One region of the Rhizobium sp. WYCCWR 11146 genome, then DNA from elsewhere that is predicted to be linked to it. Evidence: riboswitches for the same ligand, from Rfam matches in the RefSeq annotation. Region 1 holds a riboswitch; each other region holds the start of a gene.
What was found. A riboswitch is a leader RNA that binds a small molecule or an ion and turns the genes downstream of it on or off. The one in region 1 is predicted to bind cobalamin.
Positions count from the first base shown of each region.

Region 1 (3,475 bases):
TGAGGATGCCGAGGCCGGGCTCGCTGCCCTCAAATCAGCAGGCGTCAAGGCGATGATGTTGACGGGCGACAACAAGCGGACGGCAGCAGCCGTTGCCGGCATGCTCGGCATCGACTGGCGCGGCGAGATGATGCCGGAGGACAAGCAGCGGGTCGTCGGCGAATTGAAGCGCCAGGGTTTCATCGTCGCCAAGGTCGGCGACGGCATCAACGATGCTCCGGCGCTGGCCGCTGCCGATATCGGCATCGCCATGGGTGGCGGCACCGATGTGGCACTGGAGACGGCGGATGCCGCCGTGCTGCACGGACGCGTCGGCGACGTGGCGCGAATGATCGAACTTTCCAAACGCACGATGCGCAACATCCTGCAGAATATCACCATCGCACTCGGGCTGAAGGCGGTGTTTCTGGTGACGACGATCGCCGGCATTACCGGGCTCTGGCCAGCGATCCTCGCCGATACCGGCGCCACCGTGCTGGTGACGATCAATGCGCTGCGGCTGCTTCGAATAAAGATATGAACATTCCTGACGTCATCCCTCCGGCGCTCGTCACCGGTGGGATCTCTCGTCAACGATTCGGGCCCGATCTCGAATCGAAAATCGCGGGACCGGCCATAGATAGGCTCTCCTCATCGGGACTTTCTCCACAGCCTGCTTTCTTTAAGCTTTGGTTAGCCATGTTTTTCACAGGAACGTAGCGATTTCAAACCTGTCGTAACGCAATGCACAAACCATCCGTTGACGCGAATTTGGATTGGCGTACTATATCTAGTGTTCGAGGTTCCGTCGATTCGTGAGGATCGACGGCTAAGACGGGAATTCGGTGCGCTTCGCCATCATGGCGCGGCAATGCCGGAGCTGCCCCCGCAACTGTAAGCGGCGAGCAACTGTCCGATTTCAGGTCACTGGAGCATGATGCTCCGGGAAGGCTGGGGCAGGGTGCTTTGACCCGTGAGCCAGGAGACCTGCCTCGAACGAAACGTCCACGGGCGGGGTGTCCGGAAGGTCGCGTTGCATGGCTGCGGAGAATCTCCGCATCGCGTTTCGCAGGCCCGAACCTCCGCCCCTGAAACCTTCGTATTGAGCCACTTCGGGGTGAAGTCATGTCAGTATCTCAGTTCAGGCCGCCACCCGCTCGAGGTAGAGGGCGGAGTACGCCCAGCGGCTAAACAGCCGCATAGCTCAAATCATCAGAGAATTTTTCGACGGATATCGACAGATTTCCGATCGATGTCCTGCGCCCAATCGCGTCGTCACGAGGAATATCATGACCATTACCGTCTACAGCAAGCCTGCCTGCGTTCAGTGCACTGCCACCTACCGCGCCCTCGACCGGTTGGGTGTTGATTATGACATCGTCGATATCTCGCAGGATGCCGAAGCGCTCGATCGCGTCCGCAGCCTCGGCTACATGCAGGCGCCTGTCGTCATCGCCGGCGAGCAGCATTGGGCCGGCTTCCGTCCCGACATGATCAGCGCACTTTCCTGAGGAAAGGCGATGGGTCTGATCGTCTATTATTCCAGCCGATCCGAGAACACCCATCGGTTCGTCGCCAAGCTCGGACTGCGCGCGGCGCGCATTCCGCCAAGTGGCGCAGACGCGTTCCATATCCGCGAACCCTTCGTGCTGATCGTGCCGACCTATAGCGGCGACGGCGGCAAGGGCGCCGTTCCCAAGCAGGTGATCCGTTTCCTCAACGATGCGGAAAACCGAGGACACCTCCGCGGCGTGATCGCCGCGGGCAACAGCAATTTCGGCGAGACATACGGGCTCGCCGGCGACGTGGTCTCGCAGAAATGCCGGGTGCCGTACCTCTACAGGTTCGAGCTGCTGGGCACGGAAGACGACGTAGCCAACGTCAAACACGGAATGGAACGGTTTTGGACACGGGAACACCTCTGACGCGGGATGCGGGCGCAAAACCGCATAACACTTTTGCTCATCCCGCCGGCGAACGCCCTTTGAAAGCGGCGGAAACGCTCGACTATCATGCGCTGAACGCGATGCTGAACCTCTATGACGATGAGGGGCGGATCCAGCTCGACAAGGATCGAATGGCTGCCAAGCAATATTTCCTGCAGCATGTGAACCAGAACACGGTGTTCTTCCACAATCTGAGGGAAAAGCTCGATTACCTCGTGACCGAGGGCTATTACGAGCAGGAGGTTCTCGACCAGTATTCCTTCAATTTCGTGCGGGATCTGTTCGACCAGGCCTATGCCAAGAAATTCCGTTTCCCGACCTTCCTCGGCGCCTTCAAATACTACACCAGCTATACGCTGAAGACTTTCGACGGAAAGCGCTATCTCGAGCGCTACGAAGACCGCATCTGCATGGTGGCTCTGGCCTTGGCACGCGGCGACGAGGCCCTTGCCCGCGACATGGTCGAGGAGATCATTTCTGGCCGCTTCCAGCCGGCGACGCCGACCTTCCTCAATGCCGGCAAGAAGCAGCGCGGCGAACTGGTTTCCTGCTTCCTGCTCCGCGTCGAGGACAATATGGAATCGATCGGCCGGTCGATCAATTCGGCGCTGCAATTGTCGAAGCGCGGCGGCGGCGTGGCGCTGTCGCTGACGAATATCCGCGAGGCGGGCGCGCCGATCAAGCATATTGAGAACCAGTCCTCGGGCATCATCCCTGTCATGAAGTTGCTCGAAGACAGTTTCTCCTATGCCAACCAGCTCGGCGCGCGGCAGGGAGCAGGGGCCGTCTATCTCAACGCCCATCACCCCGATGTCATGCGCTTCCTCGACACCAAGCGCGAAAATGCCGACGAGAAGATCCGCATCAAGACGCTGTCGCTCGGCGTCGTCGTTCCCGATATCACCTTCGAGCTCGCCAAGAACAACGAGGATATGTATCTGTTCTCGCCCTATGACGTGGAGCGCGTCTATGGCGTGCCCTTCACCGAGATTTCGGTGACCGAAAAGTACCGCGAGATGGCGGATGATGCCCGCATCTCCAAGAAGAAGATCAAGGCGCGCGAATTCTTCCAGGTGCTTGCCGAAATCCAGTTCGAGAGCGGCTACCCCTACATCATGTTCGAGGACACGGTGAACCGGGCGAACCCGATCGCCGGGCGTATTTCGATGAGCAATCTATGCTCGGAAATCCTGCAGGTGAGCGAGGCGAGCGAATATAATGACGACCTTTCCTACAAACATCTCGGCAAGGATATTTCCTGCAATCTCGGCTCGCTGAATATCGCGGCGGCAATGGATTCGGCCGATTTCGGCAGGACGATCGAGACCTCGATCCGGGCGCTGACGGCCGTTTCCGACATGAGTCACATTTCCTCGGTTCCCTCGATCGAGAAGGGCAATGACGAGAGCCATGCAATCGGCCTCGGCCAGATGAACCTGCACGGTTACCTCGCCCGCGAACGCATCTTCTACGGCTCCGAGGAAGGCGTCGATTTCACCAATATCTATTTTTATACGGTGACCTATCACGCAATCCGCGCCTCGAACCTA
Region 1 is NZ_JACCEY010000045.1:7,526-11,000, reverse strand. It holds gene HX899_RS34440 (heavy metal translocating P-type ATPase) at 1-520, shown strand, start outside; cobalamin riboswitch at 763-989, shown strand; gene nrdH (glutaredoxin-like protein NrdH) at 1,269-1,490, shown strand; gene nrdI (class Ib ribonucleoside-diphosphate reductase assembly flavoprotein NrdI) at 1,500-1,904, shown strand; gene nrdE (class 1b ribonucleoside-diphosphate reductase subunit alpha) at 1,883-3,475, shown strand, end outside.

Region 2 (3,475 bases), on a different contig from region 1:
GTTGGCAAGTTCGAATGCCAATTTATCATCGAGAAGTGGGACGACATCATCCCCGATCTCGTTGCCGACAAATACGACGCGATCATCTCATCCATGTCGATGAGCCTCGAGCGGCGTCAAAAGGTTGCCTTCACTGAAAAATACTACAACAGCCCGTCGGTGTTCATCGCCCGGAAGGATTCGTCAATCAGCGATGTCAGCCCCGCCGCCCTCAGCGACAAAATTCTTGGGGTGACATCGTCGACGGCGCAGGAATCCTATGCCAACCATCTCTATCCAGAAATGAAAAGGACGGTTTTTCGGTCTTCGCCGGAATTGTACAAGGGCCTGGCAGATGGGAGCGTCGACATTATCCTCGAGGATAAACTCGCCATCTACGACTGGATTGCCAACACCAAGGCAGGGGGCTGCTGCGAGTTCAAAGGGCCGGATCTGATCGACGTCACATATTTCGGTGAAGGTGCCGGGATCGCGCTGCGCCTGGATGACAAGGAGCGTCTGACGCGCCTGAACGAAGCGTTGAAGAGCATCAAGGCGGACGGGACCTATGACATGATCAACGCAAAATATTTCCCGTTCAGCATCCAGTAGTTCGCCGGCCAACTTTCGAGAATGCGGGATGGTCGGGTTTTCCGCCCGACCATCCCTACCAAGTCCTTCGGTCGTATCGCTATGCGGCTTTCGCGACCTCTCCGTGCGGATCGAGGACATATTTCGTCGCCGCTCCCTGGTCGAAGCTCTCATATCCATTGGCGGCATCGTCGAGCGGGATGACCTTGGCGTTGACGATATCGGCAATTGGCAGTCGGTCGTGGAGGATCGCCTGCATGAGTTGACGATTGTATTTGATCACCGGAGTCTGGCCGGTGTGGAAGGACTGTGCCTTGGCCCATCCGAGGCCGAAGCGGAGCGAAAGATTGCCGTGTTTGGCGGCGTTGTCGACGGCGCCCGGATCCTCGGTGACATAGAGGCCGGGAATGCCGATCGAACCCGCGGCTCGGGTAATCTCCATCATCTGATTGAGCACGATCGCCGGCTGTTCCCCGCCCGAGTGGCCGCGTGCCTCGAAGCCGACCGCATCAATGGCGCTGTCCACCTCGTTGGTGCCGACGACCTGCGCGATCATGTCGCCAAGACGGTCGCTCTTCGACAGGTCGATCGGTTCGAAACCGACCTTTGCCGCATGCGCCAGACGGTCCTTGTTGAAATCACCGATCATCACGACAGCAGCGCCGAGAATGCGAGCCGAAGCCGCAGCGGCAAGGCCGACCGGGCCGGCGCCGGCGACATAGACGGTCGAGCCGACCCCAACGCCTGCACGCACCGCGCCATGGAAGCCGGTGGGCAGAATGTCGGAGAGCATAGTGAGATCGCGGATCTTCGCCATTGCCTTGTCCCGATCGGGGATTTTCAACAGGTTGAAATCTGCATAGGGGATAGTGACGTAGCGCGCCTGTCCGCCGATCCAGCCGCCCATGTCGACATAACCGTAAGCACCGCCGGCGCGGGCCGGGTTGACCGTCAGGCAGACACCGGTATCCTGAGACTTGCAGCAGCGGCAACGGCCGCAGGCGACATTGAAAGGCACCGAGACGATATCGCCGATGTCGAGCATCTCGACGTCGATGCCTTTCTCGATGATCTCGCCAGTGATTTCATGACCGAGGACCAGGCCCGGCATCGCCGTCGTGCGGCCGCGGACCATGTGTTGATCGGAGCCGCAGATATTGGTCGATATCACCTTCAGGATGACGCCGTGTTCGATGCGGCGGCCGTCGGGCGCTTCCAGCTTCGGATCGTCGATGTCGCGCACTTCGACCTTGCCAGGACGGAGATAGACGACGCCTCTATTTTTGCTCATGGATTCCTCCCACTTGTTTGAATGCCTCGATCTGCAACCGATGCAGTCGATGGCAACCTTCCCTCCGGCCTGCCTCCTCTGCAGCCCGGTGTCCACAACACGAGGATACCGCCGCATCGGGCGATATTCGGATTTTCAAAACGGCAGATTGGGTGGAGAAGAGGATGAACGCCACGGTTTTCGCCTGTGGTTCCGCTCGTGACCGTCTGTCCGCAATCCGTCGATTTGCTGTGCAAGAGCTGGTTTCCGGCTCCAGAATCTCCTTTCGATCCATCACGATATCTTTCCGGATGTCTATCCGGCGATTTCCTTGAGGATTTCAGTTCTTCTACCGCTGCGGGGCAGCGCCGGCGTCAGGCCGGCGTCCCAATGGTCCATTTCGCCAGTTTGCGAGATAGCGCCTTGAACACCACTAACAAACCATGCCTGACGGACAACAGCGATCAAGAAAACGACATGGGCGCAACTCAAAGACGACAGTCGGCAAAGTCGCAATAGCGCTGCGCAGCGGAAATAATTGATCCCGCGAATACGGCGGTTTTCCGGATCGTCCCGGAAGATTTGATCGCCGCCTAAAGGCTTTAGGCGCGATGCGGTCGCCGGCTGCGGCTGACGTCGATGGCCGTGTGCCAGAGCACGGCGCCGAGGATGATCGCGCCGCCGAAAAAGGTAGCGACGGGCGGTTGCTCGGCAAACAACAGCCAGACCCAGAACGGCGTGAGTACGATTTCCATCGTGCCGATCAGCGCGGCTTCAGCCGGCGGCATCCGCTTCGCCCCGGCAAGGAAGAGCACCAGCGCCAGGGAGAAATTGGTCGCGCCGAAGGCGGCAAGAACGATCCAATTGTGCAGGTCGAGCGAGCCGACCGAACCGAACGGGGCAAAGATGGCCAGCGTCAGGAAGGCGCTGACGACGGTCGGCGGCAGGCTCGGCACGCCGGGATTGATGCGCGGAATGATGATGACCAGCGCGAAGGACGCCGTCATGCCGAGCGCCAGCAGATCGCCCACGCCGGTCCCTCCGCCGATCGACGAGGCGACGATGACGGCCACGCCGAGGAGCGAGATGCCGCCGGCAATCAGCGTCCGCCTGGAGACCCTCTCCCTAAGGATGACCCAGCCGAGCATGGCCGCGATGAAGGGCGCGGTCGCATAGATCATCGTCACATTGGCGACGGTGGTCATATAGAGCGCCCCGATGAAGCATACCTGACTGAAAGTCTGGCATGCGATCATCGCAAGACCGGACGGATGGAAGACGGATCGCCATTGCTGCCGTGAAATGCCCCCTTCGAGGAAAAGGCAGGGGATCAGCAGGAACAGGCCACCGAACAACGATCGCCAGGCGATCGCCGTCCACACATCGGTCGTCAGGAGTCGCGAATAGACGCCGCTCGCGCTCCAGGCAAGTGTCGCGGCAACGATGAGAAGCACACCCTTCTCGTGCTCGCTGCCTGCGAGGCGTCTGGCCGGATTTTCAATTGTCACGCAGATATTCTCAAAGAAGGAAGTCGAACGCGGCTCATTTGTGCGTCAAGAATTGACATCAGACAAACGAATAGTAGAGATAGCTGTCATCGATTTTTTAAATGGCTGTCTCATGCACGAACCGATT
Region 2 is NZ_JACCEY010000007.1:259,286-262,760, forward strand. It holds gene HX899_RS04265 (transporter substrate-binding domain-containing protein) at 1-591, shown strand, start outside; gene fdhA (formaldehyde dehydrogenase, glutathione-independent) at 671-1,861, opposite strand; cobalamin riboswitch at 2,081-2,281, opposite strand; gene HX899_RS35545 (DMT family transporter) at 2,443-3,348, opposite strand; gene HX899_RS04280 (LysR substrate-binding domain-containing protein) at 3,461-3,475, shown strand, end outside.
Region 2: it holds a riboswitch for cobalamin, as region 1 does, so the genes downstream of both, fdhA (formaldehyde dehydrogenase, glutathione-independent) here and nrdH (glutaredoxin-like protein NrdH) in region 1, are expected to answer to the same signal.

Region 3 (3,475 bases), on a different contig from region 1:
TCGATCGCCGCCCTCACAGCGCCCTGATCCATCTCGTGCAGGCCGATGACGACAAGGCGCGTGGCGCGCTTTTCGCTTGGCGTCCAGGCGCGGTCGAAATAGTGATCGATGCGGCTGCCGACGGCCTGGAGCTGCAGGCGCATAGGCTTGCCTGACACATCGACGAAACCCTTGAGGCGCAGCACGTCATGGGCGGCAATGATGCTCTTCAGCGCTTCGACGAAGCCGACGGGATCGGCAATCGGTCCGAGCTCGACGACGAAGCTGTCGAATTCGTCATGGTCGTGCGGCGCGCCGTCCTCGTGCTCCAGCTCGTGATGCGACTTGCGATTGGCGACATCGTCCTCTGTGCCGATGCCGAGACCGAGCAGGATACCGGCCGACACTTCGCCGTTCTTCGCTTCGATCATCACGGGCTTGCGCACCGTGCGGGAGGCGACCTCGTCGCGCACCCTGATAAGGCCGGCAGCGTCGATCAGGTCTGTCTTGTTGAGCACGATGAGGTCGGCGCAGGTAAGCTGGTCCTCGAACAGCTCCTCGATCGGGCTTTCGTGATCGAGCGACTCGTCCTCGGCGCGGCGCGCATCGACAGCATCATGGTCATCGGCAAAACGCCCGGCGGCGACGGCGGCGCTATCGACCACCGTGATGACGCCGTCGACAGTCACCTGCGTGCGGATATCAGGCCAGTTGAAGGCGGCGACCAGCGGCTGCGGCAAAGCAAGGCCCGAAGTCTCGATGACGATATGGTCGGGCCTCTGCTCGCGCTCGAGCAGCTTCGTCATCGTCGGAATGAAGTCGTCCGCAACGGTGCAGCAGATGCAGCCATTGGTCAGCTCGATGATATCGTCCTCGGTGCAATTCTCCGCACCGCAGCCCTTCAGCACGTCGCCGTCGACGCCGAGATCGCCGAATTCGTTGATGATCAACGCAATCTTCTTGCCGCCGGCATTGGTGAGCAGGTTGCGGATCATCGTCGTCTTGCCGGCGCCGAGGAAGCCGGTGATGACGGTTGCGGGAATCTTCTGCTGGTTCATAGACTTAACCCTTCATTTTCAGCGGCAGGCCTGCCGCGATGAAATAAACTTCGGCGGCCTTCGCCGCGATCGATTGGTGCAGCCGGCCGGCATGATCGCGAAAATCCCGCGCCATGCGATTGTCGGGCACGATACCGAGACCGACCTCGTTGGAAACGAAAACGAGCCGCGCCTTCGCGGCGGGCAGGAAATCGGCAAGGGCTGCAAATTCCGCCGCCATATTCCGCTCCTCCATCATCAGATTGGTGACCCAGAGCGTCAGGCAATCGACCAGCACGATGCCCCCTTCGCCGTCTATGGCGGCGAGTTTACCGACCAGATCGAGCGGCTCTTCATGCGTTGTCCAGGACGGACCCCGGTCGGCCTTGTGTTGGGTGATGCGCGCCTGCATCTCCTCGTCCCAGGCACGCCCGGTCGCGACATAGTGACGGTCGAGGCCGGTCGCTGTGACGAGGGATTCGGCGAAACGGGATTTGCCGGAGCGTGCGCCGCCGAGGATGAAGGTGGCGGTCATACTCAAACGCCCCTCGGGGAGAGTGCGTAGTCGTGGCTTGCTCCGAATGCACCTTTCTCGGCTACTGAGGGTGTGACGCCCCCCTCTGTCCTGCCGGACATCTCCCCCACAAAGGGGGAGATTGAATCGCCGAGAGCTTTTCTCCAAACAATTGATGTAGGACGACGGTCGTGCTGCTTGCCGATCTCCCTCCTTGTGGGGGAGATGTCCGGCAGGACAGAGGGGGGTACCCAGCATTCGACATAAGCGGCCGAAAACACTCCTCTTGCAGCGCTGCTTGGAGGCGTGGCGTGCGCCGCACCAAGCCGCGCCGAATTCAATCGTTCAGCCAAGACAACCTCCGTGCTGGCAACGGGCATAATACCCAGGTGTGGGCTTCTCGCCCGGCACGCATGGCAGGTCTCCTGGCTCGCGGTTATCGGCCGCGATCGGGGCAGACCGGAAACCGGTCGCCCTGATCGTGCCAGCGGATCATCCTCGCCTTCCCGGCTGCATTAGTGAAAAGGTGGACGATTCGTAGACTTGAGAGGCGTCCGACCCCGGTTGATCACCATGCATATCCAGTGGCTTTTCCGGCATGTCGCCCATCCCGCCCGCCTGCATTATTGCAAGCCGCCGGCCGGAAGGGCCTGATGCCGGATGGAAGACCCTGACCGCTCTACAGTCGCGGGGTCGGCTGTGATGAAGGCGCCCGGCTTGGGTCCGCCCCTTCACATTCCCTTTTCATCCGGAAGGGCGCAACACCGATCCGGAACCATCCGTTATGTCAGGATGGTCAGTCGACCATCCGTTATCGGGATGGTTAGGCAAGCGCAGGGATGAAGTCAACCGGCCTTGGCGGCCACCCGATCGCTGGTTCCGAGATGCGGCTACTCAAACACGACTTACCCCATCTAAAATATCGTCATTTATCAGAGACTTACTTCATCGAAATTTGTTCCAACCGCCGGCTTTTCGCCGCAATTGCATCGCAAGCGGACTGCGCGACCATCTCCGCCCCTTGACCGGGCCTCTCCCCGCCTAGTTGTCTAGCCATGCTTATGAAATTGGATCGGCGCCGTTTCCGCGCGCTGCGTGTTTTCTTCGATCCGGGACGCCTGCGGGCGCTGGCCCGCCGTAGCGAGGTCGGCCTGTCGCTGGCAGGCGCCGTCGTCGGCGTCATCTCAGGTCTCGCCGTCACCGGCATGAGCTACGTCTCCAACGAGCTGCATCAGCTGGTCTTCGGCATCGCCGACAGCGAACGGTTGAGCTCGTCCGAGATCGAGAACAAGCTGCTGCTGCTCACCGCCCCGGTTATCGGCGGCGCTCTGCTCGGCCTGTTGCTTCTAGTGCTGGCGAAACGCCGCAAGAAACCGATGGTCGACCCGATCGAGGCCAATGCGCTGCATGGCGGCCGCCTGTCCTTGACCGACAGCATCATCGTTGCCGTGCAGAACCTGATCTCCAACGGTTTCGGCGCCTCGGTCGGACTGGAGGCCGGCTATACCCAGCTTGCCGCCGGGCTCGCGTCGAAATTCGGCCTGAAGCTGCAGCTTCGCCGCTCGGACCTGCGCACCCTTGTTGGCTGCGGCGCGGCGGGCGCCATCGCCGCCGCCTTCAACGCGCCGCTGACCGGCGCTTTCTATGCTTTCGAGCTGATCATCGGCACCTATACGATCGTCTCGCTGACTCCCGTCGTCGTCTCCGCCCTTGTCTCCACCCTGATCGCAAGGCTGCTTGCGGGTAGCGATTTCACCATCGATATCGGCAGCTTCGGCTCGGTCGTGCCGGCCGATTATATCCCAGCACTTCTGCTCGGCGCTTTCTGCGCCGGTGTGGGCATCCTGATCATGCAGGGCGTCGCCTTTGTCGAGGAGCTGGCGCGCAAGAGTTCGATCGCCCCACCCTTCCGCCCGGCGCTTGGCGGCATCATCGTCGGGCTGCT
Region 3 is NZ_JACCEY010000024.1:410,139-413,613, reverse strand. It holds gene cobW (cobalamin biosynthesis protein CobW) at 1-1,037, opposite strand, end outside; gene cobU (bifunctional adenosylcobinamide kinase/adenosylcobinamide-phosphate guanylyltransferase) at 1,042-1,551, opposite strand; cobalamin riboswitch at 1,928-2,325, opposite strand; gene HX899_RS21785 (chloride channel protein) at 2,586-3,475, shown strand, end outside.
Region 3: it holds a riboswitch for cobalamin, as region 1 does, so the genes downstream of both, cobU (bifunctional adenosylcobinamide kinase/adenosylcobinamide-phosphate guanylyltransferase) here and nrdH (glutaredoxin-like protein NrdH) in region 1, are expected to answer to the same signal.

Region 4 (3,475 bases), on a different contig from region 1:
ATAGGTGTCTTTGCCGTGGTTGGCGTTACCGCGTTCACGGCGATTCCTGTCTTTGCGAGTTCCTTGCCAAGCGACTTGGTGAAGCCCAGCACACCAGCTTTCGCTGCGCTGTAGGCAGCGATGTTCGGATTTCCTTCCTTGCCCGCAACCGAGGAGATGTTCACAATCCGCCCATAGTCGCGCTTTAACATGACCGGAACGACGTGCCGGCAACAATTGAAGGTTCCCGTGAGGCAGACATCGACGACGTCTGTCCACTCACTGACATCGTATTCGATCGTGGGCTTTACCGGACCGGTAATCCCGGCGGAATTAACGAGGCCGTCGATACGGCCAAAAATCTCCTCGGTCGTCGCCGCCGCGTTTTTCACTGATACGGGATCTGCGACGTTGACGCCGAAAGCGACCGTGCCAGATCCGAGAGCGGAAGCGCTGTCCTTGGCCATGTTTTCGTTCAGGTCCCAGATGGCCACCTTGCCACCAGACTGGATGACGCGCTCTGCGATAGCGTAGCCGATGCCGCGCGCACCGCCTGTGATCACGATGATGCGCTCCTTCAAGTCGATCATGTTCATTGGGCCGTTATCCTCCGATTGAGCCGCCGATAGCCGAATATCCAATTCCGGGATTCGCCTTCAGCGTATCGATATGAAGGTCAGGAATAAAGATATCTCGGCCTCGCACGGCGTCGGCGATATTGGCATCGAAAGAACGCGATGCGCTCTAGGTGTTCAGTCCCCATCCATCATGAAAGACGAGTTCCTCGAGCGGTAGCCGCTGCCGCCAGCCTTTGACGGAGAGTTCCGGCTCCTCATAGAGCCGGTCGACGAAACCGGCACAGAGCCAGGCGACCACTTCGATATGCTCGGGTATGCCGAGAATGGTTTTCAGGTCGCCTTCACGAAAAATGCTGACCCAGCCGATGCCGACCCCTTCCGCCCGTGCCGCAAGCCAGAGATTCTGGATGGCGCAGACGGTCGAGTATGAATCCATCTTCGGATTGTGGGTGCGCCCCAGCACCACGCTGCCGCTGCGGGTAGGATCGCAGGTCACGCATATGCCGAGCGGCGCCTCGACGATGCCTTCGAGCTTGAGCGATCGGTAGGCCTGCCGCCGCTCGCCTTCGAACATCAGCGCCGCCTCCTCGTTGGCCCTCGCAAACGCGTCCTGGATGCGCGTCCGGACAGCGGCACTTTTCACCAGAATGAAATTCCACGGCTGCATGAAGCCGACGGATGGTGCGTGGTGAGCGGCCGTCAGCAGCCGCTGCACAACATCATCAGGCAAGGGATCGGGCAGGAACTGGCTGCGAACGTCGCGCCGCGTCATGATCGCGTGATAGACGGCCTCGCGTTCGGCCAAGGAAAAACCGGACGCCGCCGAAAGGGCATCCTCATCAAAGGGTCGCATCGTCAAATCCCCAACAACGCGACCGCCCCGCTGTCCGCGCGGATCGGTCTATCTTGCCAGGCCGGTCTTCTGACTCGGCGTCATCCGTCTGCCGCAGCCTTCCCGGCAAAAGGCCAGTGGCATGATGAAGCGGCAAGCGTCGGCCTTACAGCGTTGGGCACGTTCCGGTCTTGCACCGGATTCCCGATTCTCCCGCCTTATCGGCGGGCACCTGACGGCGCATCTATTTCAGGAAAGCGCGGCAGCGGCAAGCTGGGCCGATGTCGCAGTCAAGCCGGAGGCCGCGCGGTGCCGCCTGTCCCTCTCTTCCGCCGGCAAAAGGGAGCGCTGCGGTGCCACGAATCTCTTCTCCCCAGCGGGGAGAGGTGCCGGCAGGCGGTTGAGGGGGGGTGAGCGGCAAAGCCGCGAATGCGCTGAGCGTAAGCGAAGGGCAATGATGAAGGGGAGCCGTGCAGCCCCCTCATCCGACCCTTCGGGCCACCTTCTCCCCGCTGGGGAGAAGAGAGCGCAAGCCGCAGCCTCAGTTCCTACCTCAAACCCTTGGGAGGACAAAAGGAAACAAGACGTACGATCCCGTTTCGTCACCCACCCGCGTCGGTTTGAAGCGGCTAGGCAAGCCCCTTCACCGACAGTTTCTATGGCCTTATCACCACCGAAGGCGTATGGACTGTGACTGTCCATCGCAGCATCCCGGTTGCCCGTGCCCCGCCTCACACCCATGATCCTTGCGGTCGCCCTGTTCATGGAACAGATGGATTCGACCGTGATCGCCACCAGCCTGCCGGCAATCGCCGCCGATATCGGCACCTCGCCGATCGCGCTGAAGCTCGCCGTCACCAGCTATCTCGTGGCGCTGGCGATCTTCATCCCGATCAGCGGCTGGATGTCCGATCGGTTCGGTGCGCGCAACATCTTCCGCATGGCGATCTTTGTTTTCATGATCGGCTCGATCGCCTGCGCCTTTTCCAACTCGATCACGGCCTTCGTCGTCTCGCGCCTGATCCAGGGCGCCGGCGGCTCGATGATGACGCCGGTCAGCCGCCTGCTGCTGGTCCGGGGAACGCCCCGCCACGAACTCGTCGATGCCATGGCCTGGCTTACCATTCCCGCTTTGATTGGCCCGATCATGGGGCCGCCGATCGGCGGTTTCCTCACCACCTATCTCACCTGGCATTGGATCTTCTGGATCAACGTCCCGATCGGCGTGCTCGGCATCATCCTCGTCACCCGTTTCCTGCCGGCGGTGGAGCCACGCAGTCCGCGGCCGATGGACTTCCCCGGATTCTTCCTTTGCGGCATCGGCTTCTCCGGCTTCGTCTTCGGCGTGTCGGTCATCAGCCTGCCGGCCGTGCCCGTCATCTACGGTTACGTCACGGTTGCGATCGGCATTCTTGCCGGCCTCCTCTACCTCCTGCATGCCCGCCGCGTGCCCTATCCGCTTCTCGATCCGAAGATGTTCCGTTACCCGATGTTCCGGGCGGCGATCCTCGGCGCTTCGAATTTCCGCATGGGGCTCGGCGCCCTGCCGTTCCTGATGCCATTGATGCTGCAGCTCGGCTTCGGCCTGACGCCGCTGCAATCGGGCTCGGTCACCTTCGTCAGCGCGCTCGGCTCCATGGGCTCGAAATTCGCCGCCTCGCGCACCTTCAATGCCTTCGGCTTCCGCACCGTCATATCAATCACCACTTTGCTGGCGGCGATCTTCCTCGGCATCAACGGCCTTTTCACCGCCGAAACGCCGCTGTTCCTGATCATGGCCTGCCTGCTGATCGGCGGCCTGTTCCGCTCCATGGCTTTCTCGGGCGTCAACGCCATGGCCTTTGGCGATGTCGATGACGCCGACAGCAGCCAGGCAACCGCGATCAATGCCGTTGCCCAGCGTATCTCCATGGCGATGGGTGTGGCGATCGCCGGCGGCATTCTCGAAATTTCGAGCAGCTTTCACGACGGCAGGCTGCTGGTCTCTGATTTCCATATCGCCTTCTTCAGCGTCTCGGCGATTTCGGCACTGGCCTGCATCACCTTCCTGCGCCTGCCGCATGATGCCGGCGCGGAACTGACGGCG
Region 4 is NZ_JACCEY010000024.1:569,789-573,263, reverse strand. It holds gene HX899_RS22580 (SDR family NAD(P)-dependent oxidoreductase) at 1-575, opposite strand, end outside; gene bluB (5,6-dimethylbenzimidazole synthase) at 724-1,410, opposite strand; cobalamin riboswitch at 1,452-1,640, opposite strand; gene HX899_RS22570 (MFS transporter) at 2,129-3,475, shown strand, end outside.
Region 4: it holds a riboswitch for cobalamin, as region 1 does, so the genes downstream of both, bluB (5,6-dimethylbenzimidazole synthase) here and nrdH (glutaredoxin-like protein NrdH) in region 1, are expected to answer to the same signal.